2 regions of the Rhizobium aouanii genome follow, and region 2 is predicted to be linked to the other one. Evidence: riboswitches for the same ligand, from Rfam matches in the RefSeq annotation. Region 2 holds a riboswitch; the other holds the start of a gene.
The links. Region 2 has a riboswitch for cobalamin ahead of bluB (5,6-dimethylbenzimidazole synthase). Riboswitches for the same ligand answer to the same signal wherever they lie in the genome.
Positions count from the first base shown of each region.

Region 1 (5,985 bases), on a different contig from region 2:
CGGCCGTCAACGCCCGGATCGAGGTCTCGATCGTCTTGCCGAAATCGGCCGAATCCATTGCCGCGGCGATATTCAGCGAGCCGAGATTGCAGGAAATATCCTTGCCGAGATGTTTGTAGGAGAGGTCGTCATGATATTCGCTGGCCTCGCTCACCTGAAGGATTTCCGAGCAGAGATTGCTCATCGAGATGCGCCCGGCGATCGGGTTCGCGCGGTTCACCGTGTCCTCGAACATGATGTAGGGGTAGCCGCTCTCGAACTGGATTTCGGCAAGCACCTGGAAGAATTCGCGCGCCTTGATCTTGCTCTTGGAGATGCGGGCGTCATCAGCCATTTCGCGATACTTTTCCGTCACCGAAATCTCGGTGAAGGGCACGCCATAGACGCGCTCCACATCATAGGGCGAGAACAGGTACATGTCCTCGTTGTTCCTCGCGAGCTCGAAGGTGATATCGGGTACGACGACGCCGAGCGACAGCGTCTTGATGCGGATCTTCTCGTCGGCATTTTCGCGCTTGGTGTCGAGGAAGCGCATGATATCGGGATGATGGGCATTGAGATAGACCGCACCCGCCCCCTGCCGCGCGCCGAGCTGGTTGGCGTAGGAGAAGCTGTCTTCGAGCAGCTTCATGACAGGGATGATGCCCGAAGACTGGTTCTCGATATGCTTGATCGGCGCGCCCGCCTCGCGGATATTCGTCAGCGACAGCGCCACGCCGCCGCCCCGCTTTGACAATTGCAATGCCGAATTGATCGACCGGCCGATCGATTCCATATTGTCCTCGACACGCAGCAGGAAGCAGGAAACCAGTTCGCCCCGCTGCTTCTTGCCGGCATTGAGGAAGGTCGGCGTTGCCGGCTGGAAGCGGCCGGAAATGATCTCGTCGACCATGTCGCGGGCAAGGCCCTCGTCGCCGCGCGCCAAGGCCAGCGCCACCATGCAGATACGATCCTCATAGCGCTCGAGATAGCGCTTTCCGTCGAAGGTCTTCAGCGTATAGCTGGTGTAGTATTTGAAGGCGCCGAGGAAGGTAGGGAAACGAAATTTCTTTGCATAGGCCTGGTCGAACAGGTCGCGCACAAAATTGAAGGAATACTGGTCGAGAACCTCTTGCTCGTAATAGCCCTCGGTCACGAGGTAATCGAGCTTTTCCCGGAGATTGTGAAAGAACACCGTATTCTGGTTCACATGCTGCAGGAAATACTGCTTAGCCGCCAAACGATCCTTTTCGAGCTGAATCCGCCCCTGATCATCATAGAGGTTCAGCATCGCGTTCAGCGCGTGGTAGTCGAGCGTTTCCGCTGCTTTCAAAGGGCGTTCAAGAATTCCCGTGTCCAAAACCGTTCCATTCCGTGTTTGACGTTGGCGACATCCGCTTCTGTGCCCAGCAGTTCGAACCTGTAGAGGTAAGGCACCTGGCACTTCCTTGAGATCACGTCGCCGGCGAGCCCGTATGTTTCGCCGAAATTGCTGTTGCCCGCGGCAATCACGCCGCGGATGTGTCCTCGATTTTCCGTATCGTTGAGGAAACGGATCACCTGCTTGGGAACGGCACCCTTGCCGCCGTCGCCGCTATAGGTCGGCACAACAAGCACGAAGGGTTCGCGGATATCGAACGCGTCTGCGCCACTTGGCGGAATGCGTGCCGCGCGCAGTCCGAGCTTGGCGACGAACCGATGGGTGTTCTCGGATCGGCTGGAATAATAGACGATCAGACCCATCGCCTTTCCTCAGGAAAGTGCGCTGATCATGTCGGGGCGGAAACCGGCCCAATGCTGCTCGCCGGCGATGACGACAGGCGCCTGCATGTAGCCGAGGCTGCGGACGCGATCGAGCGCTTCGGCATCCTCAGAGATATCGACGATGTCATAGTCGACGCCCAGGCGGTCGAGGGCGCGGTAGGTGGCAGTGCATTGGACGCAGGCAGGTTTGCTGTAGACGGTGATGGTCATGATATTCCTCGTAACGACGCGATTGGGACGCAGGACATCGATCGGAAATCTCTCGATATCCGTCGAAACCACTCTGTATTTTGCAGCGATGCGGCTCGTTCAGCCGCTGGGCGTGATCCGCCCTCTCCTTGGTGCGGGTGGCGGCCTGAACTGAGATACTGACATGACTTCACCCCGAAGTGGCTCAATGCGAAGGTTTCGGGGGCGGAGGTTCGGGCCAGCGAAACGCGATGCGGAGATTCCCCGCAGCCATGCAACGCGACCGTCCGGACACCCCGCCCGTGGACGTTTCGTTCGAGGCAGGTCTCCTGGCTCACGGGTCAAAGCGCCTGCCCAGCCTTCCCGGAGCATCATGCTCCAGTGACCTGAAATCGGACAGTTGCTCGCCGCTTACAGTTGCGGGGGCAGCTCCGGCATTGCCGCACCATGATGGCGAAACGCACCGAATTCCCGTCTTAGCCGCCGATCCTCACGAATCGACGGAACCTCGAACACTAGATATGGTACTCGAATCGCTGATGACGTCAACAAGTTGTTATGGCGTCGCAGCAATGGCGGCAACGAATCGCCGCGCCTGTGTATGATGTGGATAATGAAGCGTTAACGGGAAAGCGCTGTGGAGAACCCATCATAAAAGAGCCGGCAGAAGCCGGCTCCCCAAACGATATTCATATTTTTATTCGGAGCAGCCTGAGCGCATTGATCGTCACCAGCACGGTGGCGCCGGTATCGGCGAGGATCGCCGGCCAGAGACCGGTGATGCCGGCGATTGTCGTCACCAGAAACACCGCCTTCAGCCCGAGTGCGATGGTGATATTCTGCAGGATGTTGCGCATCGTGCGTTTGGAAAGTTCGATCATCCGCGCCACGTCGCCGACGCGTCCGTGCAGCACGGCGGCATCCGCCGTCTCCAGCGCCACGTCGGTGCCGCCGCCCATGGCGATACCGGTATCGGCCGCTGCCAGCGCCGGAGCGTCGTTGATGCCGTCGCCGACCTTGGCGACGACGAAGCCCTGGCGCTTCAATTCGCCGACGACCCGCTGCTTGTCCTCAGGCATCATCTCGCCGCGCCAGTCGATGCCGAGCATGCCGGCAACGGCTGCTGCCGTCCGCTTGTTGTCGCCGGTCAGCATCATCGCCTTGATGCCGGCTGATTTGAGGGCAGCGAGCCCGGCCTCGGCATCCTCGCGCGGCTCGTCGCGCATGGCGATAAGGCCGGCCGCAACACCGTTGACGAGCAGCACCGACACGCTCTTGCCCTCGTCGTTCAGCGCCGCGACGCGGGCGTCCTGTTCCGCACTGAGCGCCCCGCGCTCTCGGGCGGCGGGCGGCGACAGCAGGTCCAGCGTCTCACCGCCGACTTTGCCGGTGACGCCCTTGCCCGGCAGCGCTTCCAGCTCGAAGGCCGGCGGCACGGGAACGCCGTCCGCCTTGGCGCGGTTGAGGATCGCCAGCGCCAGCGGGTGGCTGGAGCCCTGCTCCAGCACCGCCGCACGCGACAGCACCTGCGACTCGCTCAGGCCAAAAGAAATGATGTCAGTTACCTGAGGCTTGCCTTCCGTCAGCGTGCCTGTCTTGTCGAAGGCGACCATCGTCACCTTGCCGAGCGTTTCCAGCACAGCGCCGCCCTTCATCAACAGCCCGCGCCGCGCACCCGATGAAAGCGAAGCGGCGATTGCCGCCGGCGTCGAAATGACAAGTGCGCAGGGGCAGCCGATCAAAAGAATGGCAAGGCCCTTATAGACCCATTCGCCCCATAGCCCAGCGAACAGCAGCGGCGGAACGACCGCGACGAGTGCTGCGACCACGACCACGCCGGGCGTGTAATAGCGCGAAAACCGATCGATGAAGCGTTCTGTCGGCGCTTTGGATTCCTGCGCCTCCTCCACCAGCTTGACGACACGGGCGATGGTATTGTCGGCCGCAGCCGCGGTGACGCGAACCCTGAGCATCGCATCGCCGTTCACCGTGCCGGCAAAGACGATGGCATCGACGCCCTTTCGCACCGGCGTGCTTTCGCCCGTCACCGGCGCCTCGTCGATGGCGCTCTCGCCTGAGATGATGATGCCGTCCGCCGAGATGCGGTCGCCGGAACGAACCATGATGATCGCCCCGACGGCGAGGCTTTCTGCCGGCACTTCCCGCGTTTGCCCATTGTCTTCGAGCAGCGCATTCTTCGGCACCAGACCCGTCAGCGACTGGATGCTTTCGCGCGCCTTGCCCGCCGCCACCCCTTCCAGCAGCTCGCCGACGAGGAACAGGAACACGACGGTCGCCGCCTCCTCGCCGGCATTGATGATGACGGCGCCGACGGCGGCGATCGTCATCAGCATCTCGATCGAAAACGGTGTTCCAGAGAAGGCAGCCATGACGGCGCGCCGAGCGATCGGCACCAGCCCGATCAGCATGGCGACGATGAAGGCATAGGATGCGATCGCCGGCACCAGATGGCCGACGATATAGGCGGCAACGAGTGCCGCACCCGAAAGGATAGTCAGCCGGCCCTTCCTGCTCTTCCACCAGGGACCGGCCATCGCCGCATGGTCGTGCCCGTGCAGCCCTTCGATTTCCTCGCCATGATCGTGAGGATGGTCGTGATCATGGCCCGCGTGATCGCGGTGATCATGTCCATGGTCGTGACGATGCTGCGAGCCCTGGGTATGCGCAGGCGCAGCGTTTCCGGCAAGCGGCGCGACGGAATAGCCGAGCCCGGTCACCTTCTTCTCGATCGCCTTGAGATCACTGCTGCCATCGTGGCGGACGGTCATCGTGCCCGCCATCACCGAAACGGAAACATCGGCGACACCCGTCAAGCGTCTGACCGCCGTATCGATCTTGGTTGCGCAGGAGGCGCAATCCATGCCGCCAACCCGGTATCGTGTCTCGCTCTCAGCCATGATCCGCTTCCTTGTCAAATAGAAGCATCCCTCCTACATCCTCTAGCGACTAGAGGTGCAAGAGGAAAATCATGAAAAAGATCACCATTGGTGAAGCTGCCCGCCAGAGCGGCGTCAAGGTGCCGACGGTGCGTTATTATGAAAGCATCGGCCTGCTCGCGGCCCCGAGCCGCAGCGAGGGCAACCAGCGCTCCTTCGAGCCTGCCGATATCAGCCGTCTCGCCTTCATCCGCCATGCCCGTGAACTCGGCTTCGAGATCGACGCGATCCGCACGCTGCTCACTCTGCAGGACGATCCGCACCAGTCCTGCGCCTCGGCCGACGCCATCGCCAAGGCCCGCCTCATCGAGGTCGAGCAGCGCATCCGCAGCCTGATGGCGCTGAAGGCCGAGCTGGAAATCATGGTGGAAGGGTGCGGCCACGGCCGCGTCGACCAATGCCGCGTCATCGAGGTGCTCGCCGACCACGGCCAGTGCACGCATCCGCACCACTGATCTCTGCCCTTGCAGGCGGTCCGCGCCCGCGCCAAAACTGATGCAGACAGAATCGGGCGAAGACATCCATGAAGCAGAAGCGGATTGCAATCATCGGCGGCGGCCCGGCGGGTCTCGCGGCTGCCGAACTGCTGTCCCGTTCCGGACATGCGGTGACGGTCTACGACGCCATGCCGACCTTCGCCCGCAAGTTCTTGCTTGCCGGCAAGTCGGGTCTCAACATCACCCACTCCGAGGATTATGCCCGGTTCACCACACGCTTCGGCGCGGCCTCCGCCCGTCTGCGCCCCGCTCTTGATGCCTTTACCCCTGATAATATCAGGGATTGGGCAGCAGGGCTCGGCACCGAAACCTTCGTCGGCTCGTCCGGCCGGGTTTTTCCGAAGGTGATGAAGGCCTCGCCTTTGCTGCGCGCCTGGCTCAGGCGGCTCGAGGCACAGGGTGCCACGCTGCGCACCCGCCACCGCTGGACCGGTTTTGCAGAAGACGGCCATGTTTTCGAAACGCCTGAAGGACGCCGTATCGTCCATTGCGACGCAGCCCTGCTGGCGCTCGGCGGCGCAAGCTGGCCGCGCCTCGGCTCCGATGCAAGCTGGCTGAGCCGGCTATCGGAGAGGGGTGTCGAGATCGATGCCTTTAAA
Region 1 covers NZ_JBAMYD010000037.1:6,685-12,669, forward strand. Annotated here, with positions in the region: gene nrdE (class 1b ribonucleoside-diphosphate reductase subunit alpha) at 1-1,339, opposite strand, end outside; gene nrdI (class Ib ribonucleoside-diphosphate reductase assembly flavoprotein NrdI) at 1,309-1,722, opposite strand; gene nrdH (glutaredoxin-like protein NrdH) at 1,732-1,953, opposite strand; cobalamin riboswitch at 2,235-2,458, opposite strand; gene V8P77_RS34360 (heavy metal translocating P-type ATPase) at 2,622-4,850, opposite strand; gene V8P77_RS34365 (MerR family transcriptional regulator) at 4,922-5,344, shown strand; gene V8P77_RS34370 (TIGR03862 family flavoprotein) at 5,413-5,985, shown strand, end outside.
Region 1: it holds a riboswitch for cobalamin, as region 2 does, so the genes downstream of both, nrdH (glutaredoxin-like protein NrdH) here and bluB (5,6-dimethylbenzimidazole synthase) in region 2, are expected to answer to the same signal.

Region 2 (5,985 bases):
TCGCCGCTTGCTTCGCTGTTGATCCAGATTGCCGCCTTGAGGACGGCGGTCAATTCCATCGAATTATTGGCGGACTCTTCGGCGCCACCGAAGCCGGACGCGATTTCCGCCGCATCGCGATAAACGACGAATGCCCAGCCTCCGTGCCCGGAACCGGGTTCATAACAACCGTCCACGAAGACGTGGAAGCCGTGTTGGGTTTCCGGCAGCCCGACTGTCGTTGCGGGGGAGCTGAGTTCGTTAGCAATACCTGTCATATTCGACGTCCGGATATGAGTACGTTCCCCAAGCGATCAGGAGATTGGAGTGGAGCGCTTGGCCTCGTTGATTACCATCGGCAGCCTCTTCATAATCGAACACTCGGTCTCCGGCGGTCCGCTGGATAAAATCGCGAAAATACGCTAGGAATTTATCCCAGCTTATTAAGAGAAATACCCTAAGAGAACTGGCGGCGATCAACGCCGCAATCGACCGATCGATTCTTTGCTCATTCCGGGACGACGCCGTGAAACGCCGAAACCTGTCTCTTGCCCTTCTCCTTGCCTTTGCGGCGCCTGCCGCCGCGCAAAGCAGCGCCGTCTGTGAGGACCTGCGCGGTCGCCTTGCCGACCTGCCGCGATCGATCGGCAATGGCAACGGCCCGGAAGCGCGCCAATATTCCAGCGCCATGGCCGAACAGAACCTCGAGCTGCGCAAGGTTCGCAACGAGCTGCGCAGCAATGACTGCACCTCGGGCAGCATGGTCGTGATCGGTGGGGAGAATGCCGATTATTGCGCCGAGCTCTCGCAGTCCGAAGCCCGCATGATCGACAATATTCGCTATCTCCAGGACCGCCGCAACGAACTGGCAGGTCAGAACGGCGCCGCTGACGCGCGCCGTGAACTGATCGCCGCTCTCGACCGCAATGGCTGCAACAGCGAAAACTTCTATGCCCCGAGCGATCGCAGCGCCGCCGACCCCGCCCCTAGCGTCGAGGAACAGGCGATGCGCACCGATACCTTCATTCCGCTCGGCGGCGGTGAAGAGGTTGATCCGCGTTACGGCCTGCCGCGGGCCGAGATGCTCTCGCCGGTCAGCACCATGTGCGTGCGCAGCTGCGACGGCGGCTTCTTCCCGATCAGCTCGAACGCCACATCGGTCGATTTCGGCCGCGACGCCCAAACCTGCGCCAAGATGTGCCCGGGCATCGAGACCGAACTGTTCTATCGTGACGTGACAAGCACCGAAGCCTCGAACATGATCTCGGTCGCAACGGGCACGCCCTACAGCGCCATGAAGAACGCCTTTGCCTACAAGAACCGCACGCCCGGGGAAAAGTCCGCCTGCGCCTGCAATCTCACCGCCTATTACGAGGAGATGCGCGGCAAGCAGGCGGTGAGCGAACCGCCGCAGCAGGGCTCGATCACCACCATCCGCACCAATCCCCCGGCGAAGGATGCGGCAGCGCAAATCCCACCGCAACCGTCCGTTCCCGAGCGCCCGTATGATCCGACGCAGAACCGCGTCCGTCAGGTCGGCCCGCAATTTCTGGCCGGCGATCAGGGCTCGATCGACCTCGCCAACCCGGCAACGCCGGGCCCGCAGCCGCAACAGCAGCAGTGATTGAAATGGTCAGTAGGTCGTACGGCCGCCGCTCAGATCAAACGTCGATGCGGTCGTGAAGGAGTTCTCTTCGGAGAGCAGCCAGACGACCATGGAAGCGATCTCACCAAGTTCGACAAAACGGTCGCGCGGAATGCGGACGCGCATATATTCGATAAATTCGGGTGTTAGCCCGTCCAATATAGGTGTCTTTGCTGTGGTCGGCGTTACCGCGTTCACGGCGATCCCCGTCTTTGCGAGTTCCTTGCCCAGAGACTTGGTGAAGCCGAGCACACCAGCTTTCGCTGCGCTGTAGGCGGCGATGTTCGGATTTCCTTCCTTGCCCGCAACCGAGGAGATATTCACGATCCGCCCGTAGTCGCGCTTTGACATGACCGGAACGACGTGGCGGCAGCAGTTGAAGGTTCCCGTCAGGCAGACATCGACAACGTCTTTCCACTCGCCGAGATCGTATTCGATTGTGGGCTTGACCGGACCGGTAATCCCGGCGGAATTGACGAGGCCGTCGATACGGCCAAAAATCTCCTCGGTCGCCGCCGCCGCGTTTTTCACTGATTGGGGATCTGCGACGTTGACGCCGAAAGCGACCGTGCCGGATCCGAGAGCGGAAGCGCTGTCGTTTGCCATGTTTTCGTTCAGGTCCCAGATGGCCACCTTGCCGCCGGATTGGATGACGCGCTCTGCAATGGCATAGCCGATGCCGCGCGCACCGCCTGTGATCACGATGATACGTTCCTTCAAGTCGATCATGTTCATTGGGCCGTTATCCTCCGATTGAGCCGCCGAAGCCGAATATCTATTGGAAATTCCGGAATTTCGGCTTCAGCCTATCGATATGGAGGACAGGAATAAAGATATCTCGGCCTCGCACGGCGCCCACGATACCGGCATCGGTTCGCTCACCTTGACCGTCAATGGCGTGACTGTGCGATTGAGGCCATGCCCCACCGCACTGCCCTAGGTGTTCAGTCCCCATCCATCGTGGAAGACCAGTTCCTCGAGCGGTAGCCGCTGCCGCCAGCCTTTGACGGCGAGTTCCGGCTCGTCATAGAGCCGGTCGACGAAACCGGCGCAGAGCCAGGCGACCACCTCGATATGTTGGGGTATGCCGAGAATGTCCTTCAGATCGCCTTCGCGAAAAATGCTGACCCAACCGATGCCCACCCCTTCCGCCCGCGCCGCAAGCCAGAGATTCTGGATGGCGCAGACGGTCGAGTATGAATCCATTCTCGGATTGTGGGTGCGCCCCAGCACCACGCTGCCGCTGCGCGTGGGATCGCAGGTCACGCATATGCCGAGCGGCGCCTCCACGATGCCTTCGAGCTTGAGGGCGCGGTAGGCCTGCTGCCGCTCGCCGGCAAACATCAGCGCCGCCTCCTCGTTGGCGCTCGCGAAGGCATCCCGGACGCGCGCCCGCACAGCGGCACTTTTCACCAGAATGAAATTCCACGGCTGCATGAAGCCGACGGACGGTGCGTGGTGAGCGGCCGTCAGCAGCCGCTGCACAACATCGTCAGGCAAAGGATCGGGTCGAAACTGGCTGCGAACGTCGCGCCGCGTCATGATCGCGTGATAGACGGCCTCGCGTTCGGCCAAGGAAAAACCGGACGCCGCCGAAAGGGCATCCTCGTCAAAGGGTCGCATCGTCAAATCCCCAACAACGCAACCGTCCCGCCGTCCGCGCGGATCGGTCTATCTTGCCAGGCCGGTCTTCTGACTGGGCGTCATCCGTCTGCCGCAGCCTTCCCGGCAAAGGGCCAGTGGCATGATGAAGCGGCAAGCGTCGGCCTTACAGCGTTGGGCACGTTCCGGTCTTGCACCGGATTCCCGATTCTCCCGCCCTGGACGGCGGGCACCTGACGGCGCATCTATTTCAGCAAACCGGCGCGGCGGCAAGCCGCGAACCAGATGGTTGATTCTAGCCGCGCGCGCCAAGCGGTGCCATCTGTCTCTTTTCTTCGGCCGCGTAGGGAACATGGACGCGCGACATACCTCTTCTCCCCGGGGCGAGGCAGATCTCCAGCGGGCGCAATAGCGAAATAACCCGCGTGTGCTCCGGCATCCCATTCTACTTTATGATTTATTCACACATCAAATACACACTGCGTTTGCGCGTTTTGGGTTGCTATCAGGACATGGGCATGAGGGCTCGTGATGTAACCGCCAGCGAGGATGCCCGTATTGAGACGCCGGTCGGGAACATCTCCGACTGAGCCGCAATTCTAGGCTGCCGCGGAATGTTCCAATTTTTGAAAACGATGCCTCTGACAGCCAAGCTGGCGGCGATTATCGTTGCCGTCAACCTCTGCGGCATTTCCGCCTTCGCCACCTATACCTGGATGTACGAAACCCGGGCATTGATCGATGGCGCCAAGGCCAACTGGTCCAAGGATGCGGAGCAGTTTGCCTCTCTGGCCGCGGGCGGCGTGAAGTGGGGCAAGGCGAACGCCGTTCGCGAGGCCTATTCGCTCTACCGCGACGACCCTTCGCTCGATCTCGTGCAGTTTGCCGCATTCAACGCTGAGCCTGCCGCCGTCGACACGTGGACACGCGACGGCATCAACGGCCTGCCCGCACCGGCCGATCTGGTCAAGAGCCTCGGTGCCAAGCCGGAAAAAACGACGATCGATGACGGCGGGATATCCGCCGGCGTGGTCACGATCATAGCGCCGCTCCCGCTCGACAAATCAGGAAAAGCCACCGGCTATATCGTCACGAACTGGTCCGTCGAAAAAATCGCTGCTGAAGTCAGGCAGAAGGTTCTCGTTTCGCTGCTCACGCAGTCGCTGATCACCGCCTTGGCCGTCGTCGCCTTCCTTCTCGCCATGCGCAGCCTTGTTGGCCGGCCCATCAGGATCCTCAGCGAAAGAATCAGCGCATTGCAGAAAGGCGATCTGGCCTCTCCCGTCACCTATAAGGAAAATGGCGACGAGATCGGTTTTCTGGCACGCGCGTTGGAAGTCTTCCGCCACGAGGCAATTGCGAAGGTCGAAAGAGAGCAGGCCGCTGCCGAGCAGAGCGCCTCGCTCGACGCCGAACGGGCGCGCAACGCATTGTTCACGGAAGAGGCCAGCAACACCCAACGGCTGGTCATGACCGCTCTTGCAAATTCATTGGAAAAGCTCGCCGCAGGCGACTTCTCGATACATCTGGCCGATCTTGGTCCGGAATTCGATAAATTGCGGCAGGATTTCAACAACATGGTCCAGGCCGTCGCGGCCGCGCTGACGGAGATCAAGGCCGCCTCCGTAGCGGTTGAAGGCGGCTCCAGCGAGCTGGCCTCCTCCGCAGATCAGCTCGCCAAGCGGACCGAGCAACAGGCGGCATCACTGGAACAGACCGCTGCCGCACTGGATGAGGTGACCACGACGGTCAGAACATCGTCGCAGCGTGCCGAAAATGCCGGGAAGCTGGTCGAGGAGACAAAGCGGAGCGCCCATGTCTCAGCGACGGTGGTGCGCGATGCAATCGGCGCGATGGACCGTATTCAGACCTCATCGAGCCAGATCGGCCGCATCATCGGCGTCATCGATGAAATCGCGTTCCAGACGAACCTGCTGGCGCTGAATGCCGGCGTCGAAGCCGCGCGTGCCGGCGAAGCCGGCAAGGGTTTTGCGGTTGTCGCGCAGGAGGTGCGTGAACTCGCCCAGCGGTCGGCAAATGCGGCGAAGGAAATCAAGAACCTGATCAATGTGTCCGGTCAAGAGGTTGCCGCGGGCGTCGGGCTGGTGAACGAAACCGGCGACGCCCTGCTGAAGATCGAGGAGCAGATCAACCGCATCAGCGATAGTATCGCTTCCATCGTCCAGTCCTATCGCGAACAGGCGACGGGTCTGCAGGAAATCAACGGCGCGATCAACCAGATGGATCAGGCGACGCAGCAAAACGCGGCAATGGTCGAGGAAACCAACGCGGCCTGCCAGGAACTGCTGCAGCAGGGACGCCTTCTGCAGGACTCGGCCGGCAGGTTCGTCGTCGGCGCATCTACCGCCAGCCAGCCCAAACCCGTTCAAGTCGCCCGCCAACCGCGTCCCGAGCCCAGAGTCTTCACGCAGCGGCATGCAGGAAATGCCGCCGTTGCCGCTGCTCCCGGTGCCTGGGAGGAGTTCTGACGTCGTCTGCATCCGATAAGCCGTAGTTCTCAGCAACCTATAATCAGGAAGGAAACACTTATGAAGAAAATCGTGCCCGCATTTCTTTTGGCCTGCACTGCATTTGCCGTGCCCGTGGGCGTATCCATGGCGCAGGATGCCAAGCTTGCCCCGATCTCCGACTACGTGACGAGCGACGTCAAGCCCTGGCTCAACGACCCCGCCATCATCGAGGCTGTCAAAGTGCAGAACGCTGCCAACGCCAATCTCAGCGCAGCCGATGTCGACGCC
Region 2 covers NZ_JBAMYD010000030.1:8,754-14,738, reverse strand. Annotated here, with positions in the region: gene V8P77_RS33065 (ribonuclease H family protein) at 1-257, opposite strand, end outside; gene V8P77_RS33060 (DUF2865 domain-containing protein) at 506-1,603, shown strand; gene V8P77_RS33055 (SDR family NAD(P)-dependent oxidoreductase) at 1,613-2,359, opposite strand; gene bluB (5,6-dimethylbenzimidazole synthase) at 2,561-3,247, opposite strand; cobalamin riboswitch at 3,290-3,478, opposite strand; gene V8P77_RS33045 (methyl-accepting chemotaxis protein) at 3,841-5,715, shown strand; gene V8P77_RS33040 (hypothetical protein) at 5,776-5,985, shown strand, end outside.